Regions from separate parts of the Paenibacillus sp. FSL W7-1088 genome, predicted to be linked through region 1. Evidence: riboswitches for the same ligand, from Rfam matches in the RefSeq annotation. Region 1 holds a riboswitch; the other holds the start of a gene.
The links. A riboswitch is a leader RNA that binds a small molecule or an ion and turns the genes downstream of it on or off. The one in region 1 is predicted to bind ZMP and ZTP.

Region 1 (7,668 bases):
AACTTGGGCTGGAATCAGACCGGAGAATGGTACAAATACAAAGTAAACGTGGAGTCAAGTGGGTATTACAATATTGATTTTCGCATGGCTACTTCTTTGGACGGGGCTCAGATTCGAGTGTGGGATGGTTCGACTGACTTAACGGGTATCGTCAATGTACCTAATACGGGCGGATGGGATAATTGGAAAAGTATTTCCAAGAAAAAGGTCTATTTAAACGCTGGACAACGGGAATTAAAGGTTGAATTCGTAACAGGCGAAGCTGATTTCTCAAGAATGACGTTTCATAAGAATGCTGATGTGACAAGTGTAAGTGATAATTTTAACGACGGCGACGACAATGGATGGACACGGTTTGAAGGAACCTGGGCTGTAGAGAATGGTGAATACAGTGCAGGGAGCACCGGACCTGCCAAATCGACATTTGGGGATACAGGATGGGCGGATTATACGGTCGAGGCGGATATCAAGATGATTGACTCGGGGGGAGATGGGGGTTTACTTGTCAGAGTGTCCAATCCATCCCATGGCACAGAGCTAGGCCAGAACAATTATGATGCTCTACAAGGATATTATGCTTATCTGACCACTAGCGGAGTCAGTCTGGGCAAGATGAATTATAATTGGGCACTCCTCAAGAGCAACGCGCAGTCATATTCCACCAATACCTGGTATCATATGAAAGTTGCCGTTAATGGTACAAACATCAAAGTTTATGTGGATGATATGGTCAACCCGAAGATCGATTATACAGACAACAGCCTGAATCCGTTCACGCATGGCAAAATCGGTGTTAGAACGGCAAACAAGCATACACATTTCGATAACGTATCGGTTACTCCCTGAACCGGAAGCCAAGCGTTGAGGATGAAAATGATTGTAACGAGAACTGGAATGCATATTAAGCCGCCAATTGGCGGCTTTCTTGCTTTTACTATACAAGTTATTGCAACCCGGGAGTGCCTTCCTCTGATCTCCTTCACCACCGTCATTTCCCATTAGCCAATCCAACCCATTTCATTGATAATTGAATGATGGATTCGACAGGAGAGGGTGGTTGGTAATGAAAAGTAGTGATCTGCTGATTGGATCGCATGTATCCTTTGGAGGAAAAGAGATGCTTCTCCAGGCTAGTAAAGAAGCCGCTTCTTATGGTGCATCTACTTTTCTGATGTACACCGGCGCACCGCAGAATTCGAAACGAAAACCTATTTCGCAATATAATATAGAAGCAGGTCATTTGCACATGAAGCAGCACGGCATTTCCAATATTGTCGTGCATGCTCCATTCCTGATTAATCTCGCCAACAGTTACAAGCGAGAGGTGTTTGATTTTAGCGTACAATTCTTGCGGGATGAGATCGAACGAACGGCATCGCTTGGATCAAATCAGCTTGTTCTTCACCCCGGAGCCCACGTAAACGCTGGATTGAACATCGGTATTCGACAAATCATTCGGGGGTTAAACGAAGTATTACAAGACGATAATCACCCGGAGGTACAGATTTCGTTAGAGACGATGGCGGGAAAGGGAACAGAGTGCGGAACAAGCTTTGAAGAACTGGCAAAGATTATCGATGGCGTGCAGCGGAATGAACGGATTTCCATATGTCTGGATACTTGTCATGTTCATGATGCCGGATACGATATTGTTCATCATTTTGATGGGGTACTTGAGCAGTTTGACGAGGTAATTGGCCTTGATCGCTTGAAAGTACTGCACATCAATGATTCCAAGAATGTGCGGGGATCGAGGAAAGATCGCCATGAGAACATCGGACACGGACATATCGGACTCCAGGCTTTGGATTATATCGTACATCATCCCCAGCTCGTGTCACTTCCGAAACTGCTTGAGACGCCGTCGATTGGCAAAATAAAATATAAAAGTGCACCTTATCGACATGAAATTGCCTTGTTAAGAAGAGAGTGCTCCGAACCCGTGCAGAAGGAAGAGGATTCTTTAGAAAACAGTAAATAGAGAGTATTCTAAACATTCGCTCACTCATTCCATGTTTATTCTCACGGGACATATGTTAAAATGGATGTAGAACGTTATTTTATACTAAAAAGGAGGCCGCCATGCAGCCAATAGAGCCTCAAGACATCCAACACCGGATCAATCAACTTCTCGATCAGGACCTATATTTACACCTCGAACTCACGTCAGGTGCTTACGCCAGTCACTTCGATAGCACAAGGCATCCGGGGTCGGCATTCATTTCCAATGCGGTCATACGATATACGCAAGGATCTATCTCGGGCACAGGCCCATACCGAGTTGGTTTAAAAACCACTCACGGCTGGATATACGCTGAAGGACTTACACACATTGACGAGCTGGAACAAGAACGACTCATCCTGGCTGGTCACGATAGTCAAGGAAAGCTGGTTGTAGCTTTACAACTTAGTCGGGAATTGTTCTGATGAAAGCGGAGGATCAAATAAGCATGAATAACAAACAGATTGAACATCAGCGCATTTTAGTTGTGTTTCCCCATCCGGATGATGAAGCATTCACTGCTTCGGGAACGTTGGCGAAGTACATAGAAGGCGGTGCTCAAGTCACTTATGCTTGCCTGACTCTAGGGGAGATGGGACGTAATATGGGCATTCCTCCATTTGCCAACCGGGTCACCTTGCCAATAATCCGTAAGGATGAACTCATAGAGTCCTCCAATGCGATTGGTATTCAAGACTTAAGGATGCTCGGTTTTCATGATAAAATGATCGAGTTTGAAGACCCTGAGCTGCTAGATGGCCACATTTTGGCGCTCATCAAGGAGCTTAAACCGTCACTGGTCATTACGTTCTATCCCGGGTATAGCGTACATCCCGATCATGATGCAACCGGAGCTGCGGTTACGCGAACGATTGGCCGATTACCCGCTGAAGAGAGACCTATCGTCTACTGCTGTGCATTCTCGAACAATCACGAGGAGAGCATCGGGAAAGCGGATGTGATTGAAGACGTGAGCGGATTCCTTGCCAAGAAAATGGCGTCGATTCGAGCTCACCGTTCACAATTCCAAGCGCCGGAACTTGTCGGCAAGGGGAAATTGGACGATGAACAAATCCGAAATCGGTTTGGAAGAGAAGCATTTTGGACCTATAAGTTCGATTAATTTTACAATCTGTACAATCTAATTCACGTAAAAAGTCGCCATTATGGCGACTTTTTTTCGTTTTAAACATGTGATGTTGTTTGAGTGTTAATTGGAGTGAGGGAGATAATCTGATGAGTTCCTGCAAAGAGTGATACAATTGAAAGAACTTCGTTCTACAAACCAATGAGTCGGTTTCAACTCCCATGACAGAGAATGAGGAAACCCATGAAACGACACGGCCGCAAACAGAAAATTATGATTTGATATCAGGGGGGGAGACCAAAAATGCGAAGCAAACGAATTATTCGAATTACTGCGATACTCATTTTACTTTTGCTCATATCATGCATCGCATTTGTTTATGTGAATGACAGACCTGGCGGACTAGCCGATCGGCGCATGTCCAAAGCAATGGGAATGAGTGAAACGATGCATATTCCTATAGGGAAAACTGCTGAAGAAGCGATTCAGAAGTTTAGAAATAATGATAATTCATTACACATCATTCATCAAGAACCGGTAGACGGGGGCATAATTTTGTTTAAACAAAAATCCGGCCAAGAGAATAACAGCAATCTTCAGATGGAGTATGCTCGGAAAATAATATTCGGATGGAAGTGGGCTTGGGGTGGCGGATATTCTATTGGTGAATCATCTCAATTCACGTCTGCAATGGATTATATGAGCATACCTGAATTGAATCATATATCGACACCTTTCCCTATGCTGTTTGGACATATATTAGACCCGGCTATTCAGCGTGTAACTGTCGAGTTCGAGGGGGATGAGAAACCAGTAGTTACCGAAGCCAAGATGGTTGAGGTGGGGCCGGAAAGCATAATCTGGTTTGTATCACTACCCTCGTCCGCAACAATTCCGTATGAAATAAAGGGATTCAACGAACATGGAGAGCTCGTCACCCATAAACAAATGGATGACCCGAATGGCATGGGTTCCATGGTTGTTGGAGAGCTTTAATGAGTATTCGTACGGAATCTGCGAGTAGGGCGGGGATCGTCAAGTTTGGAAAACAATAAAAAGGGAACAACCCACTGTTGAGGGTTGTTCCCTTATACGTTGCAAGGAAATTCGAGTTTACAAAAAAATAAGCAAAAGAATTCCGACGACAAAGCAATAGTATGAAAAGTAAATCAAGTTCCCTCTTGCCATAATTCCCATGAACCATCTCATTGAAAAGTAGGTTACGATAAGGGTCGTAATGAACGCTAAAATGTAAGGGATAGCCAACTGCGCTCGGTGCGGATCGGTTACAATGTCAGAAGCACCTAATATTACCCCGCCGATGCTAATCGGAATGTAGAGCATAAAGGAAAATTTCAACGCCGTTTCTTGTTTCATCCCGACAGCAATAGATGCAATGACTGTTGCACCGGAGCGGCTTATTCCCGGAATAAGAGCCACTGCTTGAGCCAGACCCACCAGTATGGCGTCTTTCACAGACAAATCTCCATCTCTTTTGCGCCCACGAAGGTTTCGAATGAGCCATAGCGCAACCCCTGTAATCAGTAAACTAATCGCAACCGTATAGACAGAAGTGAAGATTTCCTCAATTTTATCCTTGAACAGCACAGCCCCGATCGCAGCAGGCAGGGTACCAATAATTATGTATACACAAAACATAAAATCTGCTCTGTACTCCGCATTGCGAGAAACTAGGAATCGCCAGCCTCCTACAATAAGCTTTTTGATATCTTCCCGAAAGATAAACATAATGGCAATCAGTGAGGCGGTGTTCGTCAAAATTTCAAAGGATAATCCGTTCTGCTCCATGCCAAGCAATCGTTGAACGATAATCAAATGACCGCTTGAAGAAACCGGAATAGGCTCTGTAGCCCCTTGTACGATACCTAATAACACATATTTCAACCATAAAATAAAGTCTTCCATTATATCCTCCTACTTATTATTTTCGATTGGCTTTGACATATTTCAGTTGGGCCACAATGATGACACTAATAATCACCAAAAGGAACCATGAACTGATCTTGCTAAAACTGACCAGCTGCCAGGAATCATGCTGGTCGGGGTATTTCCAGCCGTTAAAAAATGTAGCTATATTTTCAGCGGTCCAGATGAAAAAACCGACGATGATAAAAGCGAGTGTTAACGGCATTCGATAGGTAGTTAATCGTACCCGATAGATAATCCATGTTTTTCGAAAAACAATAAATACAAGAGCGGTCAACCACCAACGGAAATCGGGAATAAAATGATGTGTGAAAAAGTTGATATAGATGGCTCCCCCTAACAGAACCGAAGATGCAAATCCCGGCCAGCCTGTCATGTCCATACGCAATCTGCGCCATATTTGACACATAAAGCTTGCTACACTTGCATACATAAATCCGCTATAAAGAGGGACACCAAAGAGCTTGGTATAACCAGGCTCAGGGTATGACCAGGAACCCATCCACACCTTATACATCTCCAGTACCAATCCAATCACGTGAAATATACATATGACTTTGATTTCATCACGTGTTTCCAATCCGCTCCGGTACATAAGGTATTGGACTGTTAATAAAACAAGCAGAATGGCATCATAGCGATAAAGAAAGGGTATCTGAATTACGCTAGAAAGGGCCAACGTTCCAAAGATCGCCACAGGAAAAATGCAACTCATCGCCTGATGATAACCAAAATGCAGGAGCTGTACTAAAGGTTTCAAGTTATGCTTATCTCCTTCCCAAGCCTTGTTCATAATAATATAGATATGGTCCGATTGTAAAAAGAGAAAAAAAGATCTATATATTTTCCTATTTTCAATTCGAGCTTAATCAAATACAAATAAGGCCCCTCGTCACTGGAGGGACCTGGTTTTTGCGCTAATTCAATTATGCATTTTCAGACAACTTGTAGGCAGATTTAATCGTATGTTCGATGAGCGTCGCAATCGTTACTGGACCAACCCCGCCCGGTACAGGTGTAATTGCTGAAGAAGGAACGAAGCAAGCTTCGTAGTCCACATCTCCGACATTGCCTTTGTTATAACCTGCATCAATAACGACAGCGCCTGGTTTAATCCAGTCTCCTTTAACAAAGAGGGGTTTGCCTACGGCTGCGATAATGATATCGCCAAGCTTCACGATTTCCTCCAGATTCACGGTTTTGGAGTGGCAGGTCGTCACCGTTGCATTCCGGTTTAGCAGCATGGCTGAGACAGGTTTGCCCAGAATTGGACTTCTTCCGATGACAACTGCATGTTTGCCCTCGATCTGAATATTGTAGAAATCCAGAATACGCATAATAGCCTGTGGGGTACAGGAAGGGAATTCGGCTTCTCCAAAAGCATTAAGTGCGAAACCAAGGGTCGTTACACCATCAACGTCTTTCTCGATGCTGATGGCATCAAAAGCTGCTCTTTCATCGATGTGATTCGGTACAGGGTGCTGAAGCAAAATACCGTGTACAGAAGGGTCTTCATTGAGCTTGTTAATTTCTTGAATCAATTCATCTGTGGTGGTATCCGCAGAAAGAACGACCTTAATGGAATGCACGCCTAAGCGCGCACAAGCATTTCCTTTCATACGCACATAGGTTGCTGAGGAAGGATCATCTCCGACGAGAATGGTAGCGAGACAAGGCTGAATGCCTTTTTCCTTCAGAATAGCAACCTTCGAGGCCATGTCTTCCTTCATAAAATCCGCTACCGTTTGTCCATTTAAGATCAGTGTGTCAGTACTCATTTTCACATCGCCCCTTCAACATAAAAAAGAGGCAAGGAAATAAATATTCCTTACCTCTGCCCAGGCGTACGGCTTATTACAAAACCATATGCTCCCTCACGGTTCACCGTGTTCGCCAGTTACATATGATCGTTTAAATTGTTTAGATTGATAGTACTTGAAAAAGAAGAATTGTTCAATAGTTAATGGATTTCACTTTGATTTGTATAGGGTATCAGTTTTCCAGGTAGCCACAATCTTCGTCATATAGTTGATAACGGTTATCAGTTGTGATATATTGTTAACCAGTAAACTATTTTATATTGAATTCCTGGATTAGTTTAATCATTTAAGGTTTTTTTATTGTTTATTAGTAAATAAGGAGCGATAACTGAATGGATTCAAACGATCGAACTAAACAGTTAGTGTATGACCAATTTATTCGATTTTTACATGTATATGAGAATCACAAGGATACGGAAATTGAACATTTTCTAAGTATCGCCCAGCGGGAAAGCATCGACAAAATCCCACAGCACCTGACCGCGGTTCATATGATAGACTGCATTGGCAAGCATGAGCCTATTAACAACACAGGTATTGCCGACGCGATGAATTTGTCCAAAGCAAGCATTACCAAGATCGGCAACAAACTGCTGGAGGAAGGCTTCGTCAAACGTACGAAAATGAATGACAACAAGAAGGAGAGCTATTTCCGGTTGTCGCCGCAAGGAAAAAAGATCTTTGAACTACATGAACGTTTACATGTGCTTGAGGCTGAACGGTTCTATCGTGCTTTGGACAAATATTCGGAACCGGAGCTGAAAATCATACATCAATTTCTTCAAGACAGCAGCATGCATATGGAATCCAGA
Region 2 (7,668 bases), 3.1 Mb from region 1:
TTCCCATTCAGAGGATGTTGGAGTAGGTTATGGAGCAGTAAGTTTTTGGTTTGTTAGTCCGATCTTTGCCTGCGCAGCTAGGCGAAGATCTTTTTTTATTTTTAAAGGCAGTGAGAACTTTGAATTTTAAATGAATGACAAATTTAAATTTTATTGACAAATATTTCAATTCTGTATTATCCTAATTTTAACTATACTCAGAATAAGTCAGCAGTCCTGGAGAATCCTTGTTTTCCTCGTGTCTCTCAGATCAGCATTCGATATTCCATTCTTATCGTCCTGGTTACACTTCTACAAATTCTATTGGTTCCTGTACAGAACATCCAATGGCTTGTTTATTTCTCAATGAAATGAAATCGATTTCACAATTAATTGTAAACGCTTACTTTCTTTTAGTTCTATCTGATTTGAAATGGAGAGGATGAGAAGCCATGTGTTTTAACAAGTTTGGCAGTGCAGCGGCTGTGATCAAGGAAGAGGTGCGTAGTGCGGTACGTGGGCCTCCTGCCGAAGTGGGATGTGGGCGAAGGATCAGGTCGCTGAATGATTAATTTTAAACCCAAAAGGAGAGTTTGAGATGAATAAAAATCGAGTTGTTAAGACCCCTTCGATCGTCAACGTGTTCATGCTCTTGTTTTTATCTTTTGCACTAACCGTTTCAACATTTGCCATCGGACCAGCGAAACAAGCTGACGCAGCTCCTCTTCCAAAGAAAATTATTGCTTATGTGGCTGGTTGGGCCAACTGGACCGCGAATGATATTAAGGCAGAACAGCTCTCTCATATCAATTACTCCTTCGCTCTCATCTCCAACGGCAAAGCAACAATCACAAATTCAGATCGTACCAAACTGCAACTGATGGTAGGATTGAAATCCAGAAACCCTGACCTGAAGGTGTTATTGTCTGTTGGCGGTTGGGGAGCTAATGGTTTTTCAGACGCTGCGCTAACGGACGCCTCACGTACAACCTTTGCCGACAGTATTGTGCAGCTGGTAACCTCCAACAATCTGGATGGCGTCGATCTGGATTGGGAATATCCGACCAACCCTGCGGCCGGAACAACTGCGCGACCGCAGGATAAACAAAACTTCACACAACTGCTCTCGAAGGTTCGTGAGAAGCTGAATGCTCAAGGGCAGATTAATGGCAAGCAATATCTGCTGACCATTGCCGCAGGAGCGAGCAGCAGTTATCTGAATGGTGTGGAGATCAATAATATCACGCCTCTGCTCGATTGGATCAATCTGATGACTTACGATTTTCATGGAACCTGGGATGCAACCACAGGTCATCATACGAATCTGTCCGGAAGAGATATCAGTGTAACGTCCGCGGTCAATCTGTTCAGAAATAGCGGTGTTCCCGCGAATAAACTGGTCATTGGCGGAGCTTTTTACGGCCGGGCCTGGACGGGTGTTCAGAATTCGAACAATGGTCTGGACAGGCCCGCTTCCGGTGGTTTTGAACCCGACTACAACACTATTGTCAGCCAATATTTGAATAAAAACGGGTATACACGGTACTGGGACAGCAGTGCCCAAGCTCCTTATCTGTTTAATGGAAATACCTTTATCTCCTATGATGACCCGCAATCGCTCAGCTTGAAGGTGCAATATGTGAAAAACAGCAATCTGGGTGGCATCATGTTCTGGGAGTACAGCAATGACCGCTCAGGTGCGCTGCTTCAGGCCGTATATTCAGAGGTTACGGGTGGTGGGACGGTGCAGCCTCCAAATCCAAGCGGGTACAACTATCTGGTTGCTCAAGCCAATCAGCAAATCGTCTCTGCCGAAAATTAAGGCAATGACCAGCTTGTCGCCAATCGGACGACCGCAGGAGACTGGGAGCTTTTTGAATGGATTACGAACTCCGATGGAACGGTGTCCCTCAAGTCCAAAATCAATAATAAATATGTCACAGCAGATGTTAATGTGGGTGGTGCCCTGATCGCAAAAGCGACAACCATTCAGCAATGGGAGAAGTTCAATCGTGTGGATTTGGGTGATGGAACAATCGCGCTGCAGGCACTTGCCAATAACTTGTATGTAACCTGTGATCTGAATAATGGCGGTAAGCTTGTAGCGAGCCGCAATTCGGTTGGCGGGGCCTGGGAAGCTTTTCGGGTTAATAAGTAACAGAGAAGCAAGGGCATTCATGCAGCATGCTAATTGGAACATCAAGGGTAGGTTAGAGATTTTAGATTGTTCAAAGAAGTGCCAGCCGACAAGCGTTCCATAGGCAGGCGCTTTTTTGATTTTCGTCAGTTTCATGAGCGAGCTAACAGTCTTTTGTTTTAGGTCTAACCCGCCTATTAAAATTTTAGTAGATTTGTAATCTAGCAGGTTTACTTCCGCCCCTTCCGGGCATACTGATAGACATGAGAGAGTTACAGGGATCATGATTACGGGAGCCGAGGGGGAGAACGGAATGAGCAGAAGAGTCGTGAAACAAATTGGACTTATAATTGTATGTCTTATGATGACTATTATGATGTGGGAAGGTCAGAAAACGGATGCAGCTGTGGCGGCCACAGCGATTCCAGAACAATCCATTCGCTTACGTATTCTCGCAAACTCGGATGCAGCGGGAGATCAGTTGGTCAAACGCGAGATTCGTGACGCCGTCGTTGCCCAAATGAATGAGTGGGTAACCGAACTGGAGAATCCGCAAAGTCTGGAAGAAGCGCGTGGGGTCATTCGTCAGCATCTATCTGAAATTGAGGATCGTGTGGGAGAAGAGCTTGCCAATCGTGGCTTAACCTATTCGTATCAGGTTGAACTCGGAGTGGTTCCGTTTCCAACCAAATTATATGGGGGTACCGTATATCCTGCTGGAGATTATGAGGCAGTACGGATAACACTGGGTAAAGGTGAAGGTCAAAACTGGTGGTGTGTGTTGTTTCCACCATTGTGCTTCATAGATGCAGGAACAGGGGATGCACTGGCGAAGCCTGCAACAGCATCAGCAGCTGCCGCAGAGCCTGGGGACGCACAAGCATCTGTGCAGGCAGCTACACCGGAAGCGCGTTTCTTCCTGTGGGATATGGCGGTCAAATTGTGGGATTGGGTAACGGGATTGTTTGCATAACTGAATGAACATGCTGCTGGATATAAGCTTTATCAGGGGACTTCGATTCAGGGAAGTGCCCTTTTGTTTTATCATAGGCTCGAGTCAAAGATCGCATGATGTTAATCGCTGGGAAGATTCAGACCGCATCCTTGGGCAGAGCAGATATGTTATAATTATAGGAATCAGAAAACATAAGTGAATAAGGCATCGCGGAAGTGTGATGTCTTGCATTAACTACCCTACTGAAGTTTAGGAATGATGGATATATGACAAGAGAGAACAAGCAATTGCATCAGTCTTCCATGAAAGGCATGGAGAACGATGAACGTACAGAGGAAATGGTTACGAGCATGTGGGATGTCAATGTACTGCTAGCCAATGAGAACACGGATGATGTGGCAAAAGGGAGTGCGTATAAACAGGCTCTTGTTTACTTACAGGATGCTGCAGCCTGTCTTCGTCAAGGGCAGACCGTGGCATTCCCAACCGAGACGGTATACGGTCTGGGTGCAGATGCTCGCAGTACAGCTGCGGTGGAAGCTGTATTTGCAGCCAAGGGGCGGCCTTCAGACAATCCGCTGATTGTTCATATTGCACAGCGTGACCAGTTGGATTCGCTGGTCACAGATGTGAATGGCACAGCGGAGGCTCTGATGGCAGCCTTCTGGCCGGGGCCGCTTACGCTTGTGCTGCCGGTTAGGCCAGGGGCGGTATCCCCGCGGGTTACCGCCGGTTTGGACACGGTGGCCGTGCGGATGCCGGATCATCCGGTGGCCTTGCAGTTGATCGCGGCGGCGGAATGCCCGGTCGCCGCGCCGAGCGCCAACCGCTCCGGGCGGCCAAGCCCGACACTCGCCGCACATGTGCGCGAGGATCTGGCAGGCCGCATCGGCGGCATCGTGGACGGCGGCCCCACCGGGGTGGGCGTCGAGTCCACGGTGGTGCAGGTCGGTGACGACGGTACTGTCACCATCCTGCGCCCTGGCGGCATTACGGCGGAACAGCTGTCCGCCGTTGCCGCCCGTGTCGCCACGGACCCGGCGCTGCTCGCCGAGGGGCCCGGTGGCGATGACAGCCCGGCGCCGCGCTCGCCGGGCATGAAGTACACGCACTACGCGCCCGCAGGTGCGCTGTGCGTGGTGGAGGGGCCGCCCGCAGCGGTGGCGGCCTGGATCAGCGCCGCCCTCGCAGAGGCGGCGCAGCGCGGGGAGCGCACCGCGGTGCTGGCGTTCGCCGAGCACGCGGAGCAGTACCGCGCCGATGCCGTGTTCTCGCTGGGCGAAGCCAGCGAGCTGGAGGAAGCAGCGCGCCGGCTGTACGCCGCGCTGCGCAGCTGCGATGAGCAGGGGGCCACATATATTGTGGCTGAAGCCTGCTCGCGCGAAGGGCTGGGAGCAGCCGTCATGAACCGGCTGCTCAAGGCGGCAGGTCACCGACTCATTCAGGTCGGTGACCGATAGCTCCCTTTTTCCATAATATCGCTATGAATATTTCCCTCTGGCACCTGACCTCTAGCCACGACTAGCCAATCATTCTTTGAATGCAGCTATGGAAAACGCCTTCTCAGGTCATGTTTATGTTCTTGTCCGCATATGGTGTACAAGAACCTTTACGTGACTTGGGGGTATGGGGATGTGGGATGTGTCTGCCCATGTAGGGCAGTTGGTAACCATTTTGATTATGGCCGTCGCTCTCGGACTCGACGCGTTCTCACTCGGCATCGGGATTGGTATGAAGGGCATTCGGATGAGAGACGTATTGCGAATCAGTACCGTAACGGCCCTGTTTCACATCATCATGCCGCTCATCGGCATGTACACGGGCAAATACGTCAGCTCCCTGCTTGGTGACATTACGACATATGCAGCTGGCGGTCTGCTGGTCCTGCTCGGCGCCCATATGATCTTGAACGCTTTCCGGGAGGGAGACACCAAACTGGTGGATCATCGATCTCTGCTCGGTGTGATTCTGTTCTCACTGAGTGTCAGTGTGGATTCGTTTTCCGTTGGAGTCTCGCTTGGCATGTTCAGCAGTGATTTGGTGTTAACGGTGCTGGCTTTCGGTGTCTGTGGTGGAGTAATGTCCGTCATGGGTCTGCTGTTGGGACGGCGTGTGAGTCAAAACATGGGGGATTACGGGGAAGCGGTCGGCGGAGCGATCTTGCTCGCTTTTGGACTTTTGTTTATATTTTAAAATACACCGTTAATAATGATTACAGCCTAGTGCAGTCTTCGATATATAGTTATGAGTTTCATTGGTTCAGATGGAGTTTCAAACATGATTCGACAACATTTGCAAAATGGGGAGGCTAACCACAATGAAACATATTTTGTTTGTATGTACAGGGAATACATGTCGCAGCCCCATGGCGGAGGGACTTTTACGTAAACTGGCGTCTGAGCGGGGCATTCAGGTGGACGTTCGTTCCGCGGGTGTAGCCGCAACTACGGGCATGCCGATTTCCCGTCATGCGGAGGCCGTATTAAGGGATCACAACGTTGAGGGACCGCCTCATTCGACGCTCTTGAGCTCTAACCTGGTCGGTTGGGCCGATTTGATCCTTACGTTGACACGCAGTCATAAACAGCATGTTATGCAGGTTTTTCCTGACTCTATACACAAGACGTATACCTTGAAAGAGTATGTGGAAAATGACGAACAAGTCCTGAATGATCTTCAGGAACTGGACAGCCTGTTTGCGACAATGGAAATGAAACGTGCGCTAGGTCAGGAAATTTTGGCGTCTGAACGTGAGCGGGCGATCGAGATCAGACAACGCATACCGAGCTTTGATATTTCGGATCCGTTTGGCGGCAGTCGTGATGATTACAACATCGCTGCGGCAGAGATTCGGACTGCACTCGACAGACTTTTGGACAAGCTGGATTAATTGGATTTGCTTAATCATTCCCAGCTGCCGATGGTTTTCCATATAAAAACGTACACGGGATGTAAATTACCCGTTGATTTTAAACGCAGGTTGTTTTATGATGAATGGGAAAACAGGGATCCGGTGTAACTGGCGACGAAGTGGGCATAACCACGATGGAGCACCGGAACAAACGGCCGGTCGCCTGGGCAAAAGAGCAATTCTGCGGTACCCGCAGACTGCTCTTTTTTTCGTCTTTCATCTGATTATTCGCTATAATAGTACCTGAAATGCCATGTAAGAATACCAAGGGCAGCCAAGAGGAAGCCGGGCATGATTTTATCGGGAGGCGATAGGATGACTATTGAGTTAGATTCGGAACAACCCGGATTGCATGAACAGACCGCATCCATTCTGCGTGAACTGGCGCTTGCCGGACAGCTTGGACCTGGACAGATCGTGGTGATCGGTACAAGTACAAGTGAAGTTGCGGGCAAACGGATTGGTACAAGCGGTGCGGTTGAAGTGGCGCAGCAGCTTCTTGCGGGTATACGCGAGGTGCAGCAGGAGTTCGGTTTTGATGTTGTATTCCAATGCTGTGAGCATCTGAACCGGGCACTGGTTATGGAGCGTTCATTGCTTACACGTCTTGGATTGACTGAGGTTGGTGCAGTACCCGTGCCCAAAGCAGGCGGTTCCATGGCATCCGCAGCGTATCGTTCGCTGACCGATCCATGCCTGGCTGAACATGTGCAGGCCCATGCGGGACTGGATATTGGGGAGACGATGATTGGCATGCACTTGCGGCATGTGGCAGTACCCTTCCGAACATCACTCCGCTACATCGGTGATGCCCGAGTAACTACAGCACTGACCCGTCCGAAGTTGATTGGCGGCGAGCGTGCAGTGTATCGTATGGAAGAGCAACCAGATTCGACATTTTGTGACTAACGTATAAACCGAAACGATTGGTTACACTCCTGACTTCGATTGCATCACCATCTTACGATCGCTGTTATCCCCAGATTTTTTTTGAATCTCTTATATAAGGGGAAATCCGGTGATAAAGGCGAACGCTCTGCTTCTCCAGATTGGTGTTGCACTCTCCGTTTTCGTGTAAACATGATTTCGCTTTATAACTTCACTTATAACTGGGAGGAATTTAATCATGGAACAATTGCGCAAGAATGACCCGGCAGTACTGGAAGCGATGAATCTTGAACTGAAACGTCAACAAAACAACATTGAGCTGATCGCGTCCGAGAACATCGTAAGCGAAGCGGTAATTGAGGCAATGGGATCTGTACTTACCAACAAGTACGCTGAAGGATATCCGGGCAAACGTTACTACGGTGGTTGTGAGCATGTTGATATCGTTGAAGATATCGCCCGTGATCGTGCCAAAGAATTGTTTGGAGCAGAACATGTGAATGTTCAACCTCACTCCGGTGCACAAGCGAACATGGCAGTATACCTTGCGGCTCTGAAACCAGGTGATACCGTTCTGGGTATGAACCTTGCGCATGGCGGACACCTCACACATGGTAGCCCGGTTAACGCTTCCGGATTGCTGTACAATTTCGTGGCTTACGGTGTACAAGAAGATACATTCCTGATTGATTATGATGAAGTGCGCAAAGCGGCATTCAAACATCGCCCTCGTATGATCGTTGCAGGTGCAAGTGCATATCCGCGTATCATTGATTTTGAAAAGCTTGCTTCCATCGC

Region 2: it holds a riboswitch for ZMP and ZTP, as region 1 does, so the genes downstream of both, MKY42_RS29730 (TIGR01440 family protein) here and MKY42_RS15565 (tetrahydrofolate dehydrogenase/cyclohydrolase catalytic domain-containing protein) in region 1, are expected to answer to the same signal.

The regions. Positions count from the first base shown of each region.
Region 1 covers NZ_CP150216.1:3,425,128-3,432,795, forward strand. The annotation lists gene MKY42_RS15530 (family 43 glycosylhydrolase) at 1-846, shown strand, start outside; gene MKY42_RS15535 (deoxyribonuclease IV) at 1,064-1,981, shown strand; gene MKY42_RS15540 (YojF family protein) at 2,083-2,427, shown strand; gene bshB2 (bacillithiol biosynthesis deacetylase BshB2) at 2,451-3,125, shown strand; gene MKY42_RS15550 (hypothetical protein) at 3,393-4,085, shown strand; gene MKY42_RS15555 (undecaprenyl-diphosphate phosphatase) at 4,203-5,015, opposite strand; gene MKY42_RS15560 (DUF817 domain-containing protein) at 5,032-5,796, opposite strand; gene MKY42_RS15565 (tetrahydrofolate dehydrogenase/cyclohydrolase catalytic domain-containing protein) at 5,963-6,814, opposite strand; ZMP/ZTP riboswitch at 6,866-6,947, opposite strand; gene MKY42_RS15570 (MarR family transcriptional regulator) at 7,189-7,668, shown strand, end outside.
Region 2 covers NZ_CP150216.1:6,569,894-6,577,561, reverse strand. The annotation lists gene MKY42_RS29760 (glycoside hydrolase family 18 protein) at 578-1,801, shown strand; gene MKY42_RS29755 (hypothetical protein) at 1,883-2,137, shown strand; gene spoIIR (stage II sporulation protein R) at 2,430-3,089, shown strand; gene MKY42_RS29745 (L-threonylcarbamoyladenylate synthase) at 3,338-4,531, shown strand; gene MKY42_RS29740 (manganese efflux pump MntP family protein) at 4,704-5,264, shown strand; gene MKY42_RS29735 (low molecular weight protein arginine phosphatase) at 5,389-5,961, shown strand; ZMP/ZTP riboswitch at 6,077-6,158, shown strand; gene MKY42_RS29730 (TIGR01440 family protein) at 6,298-6,891, shown strand; gene glyA (serine hydroxymethyltransferase) at 7,109-7,668, shown strand, end outside.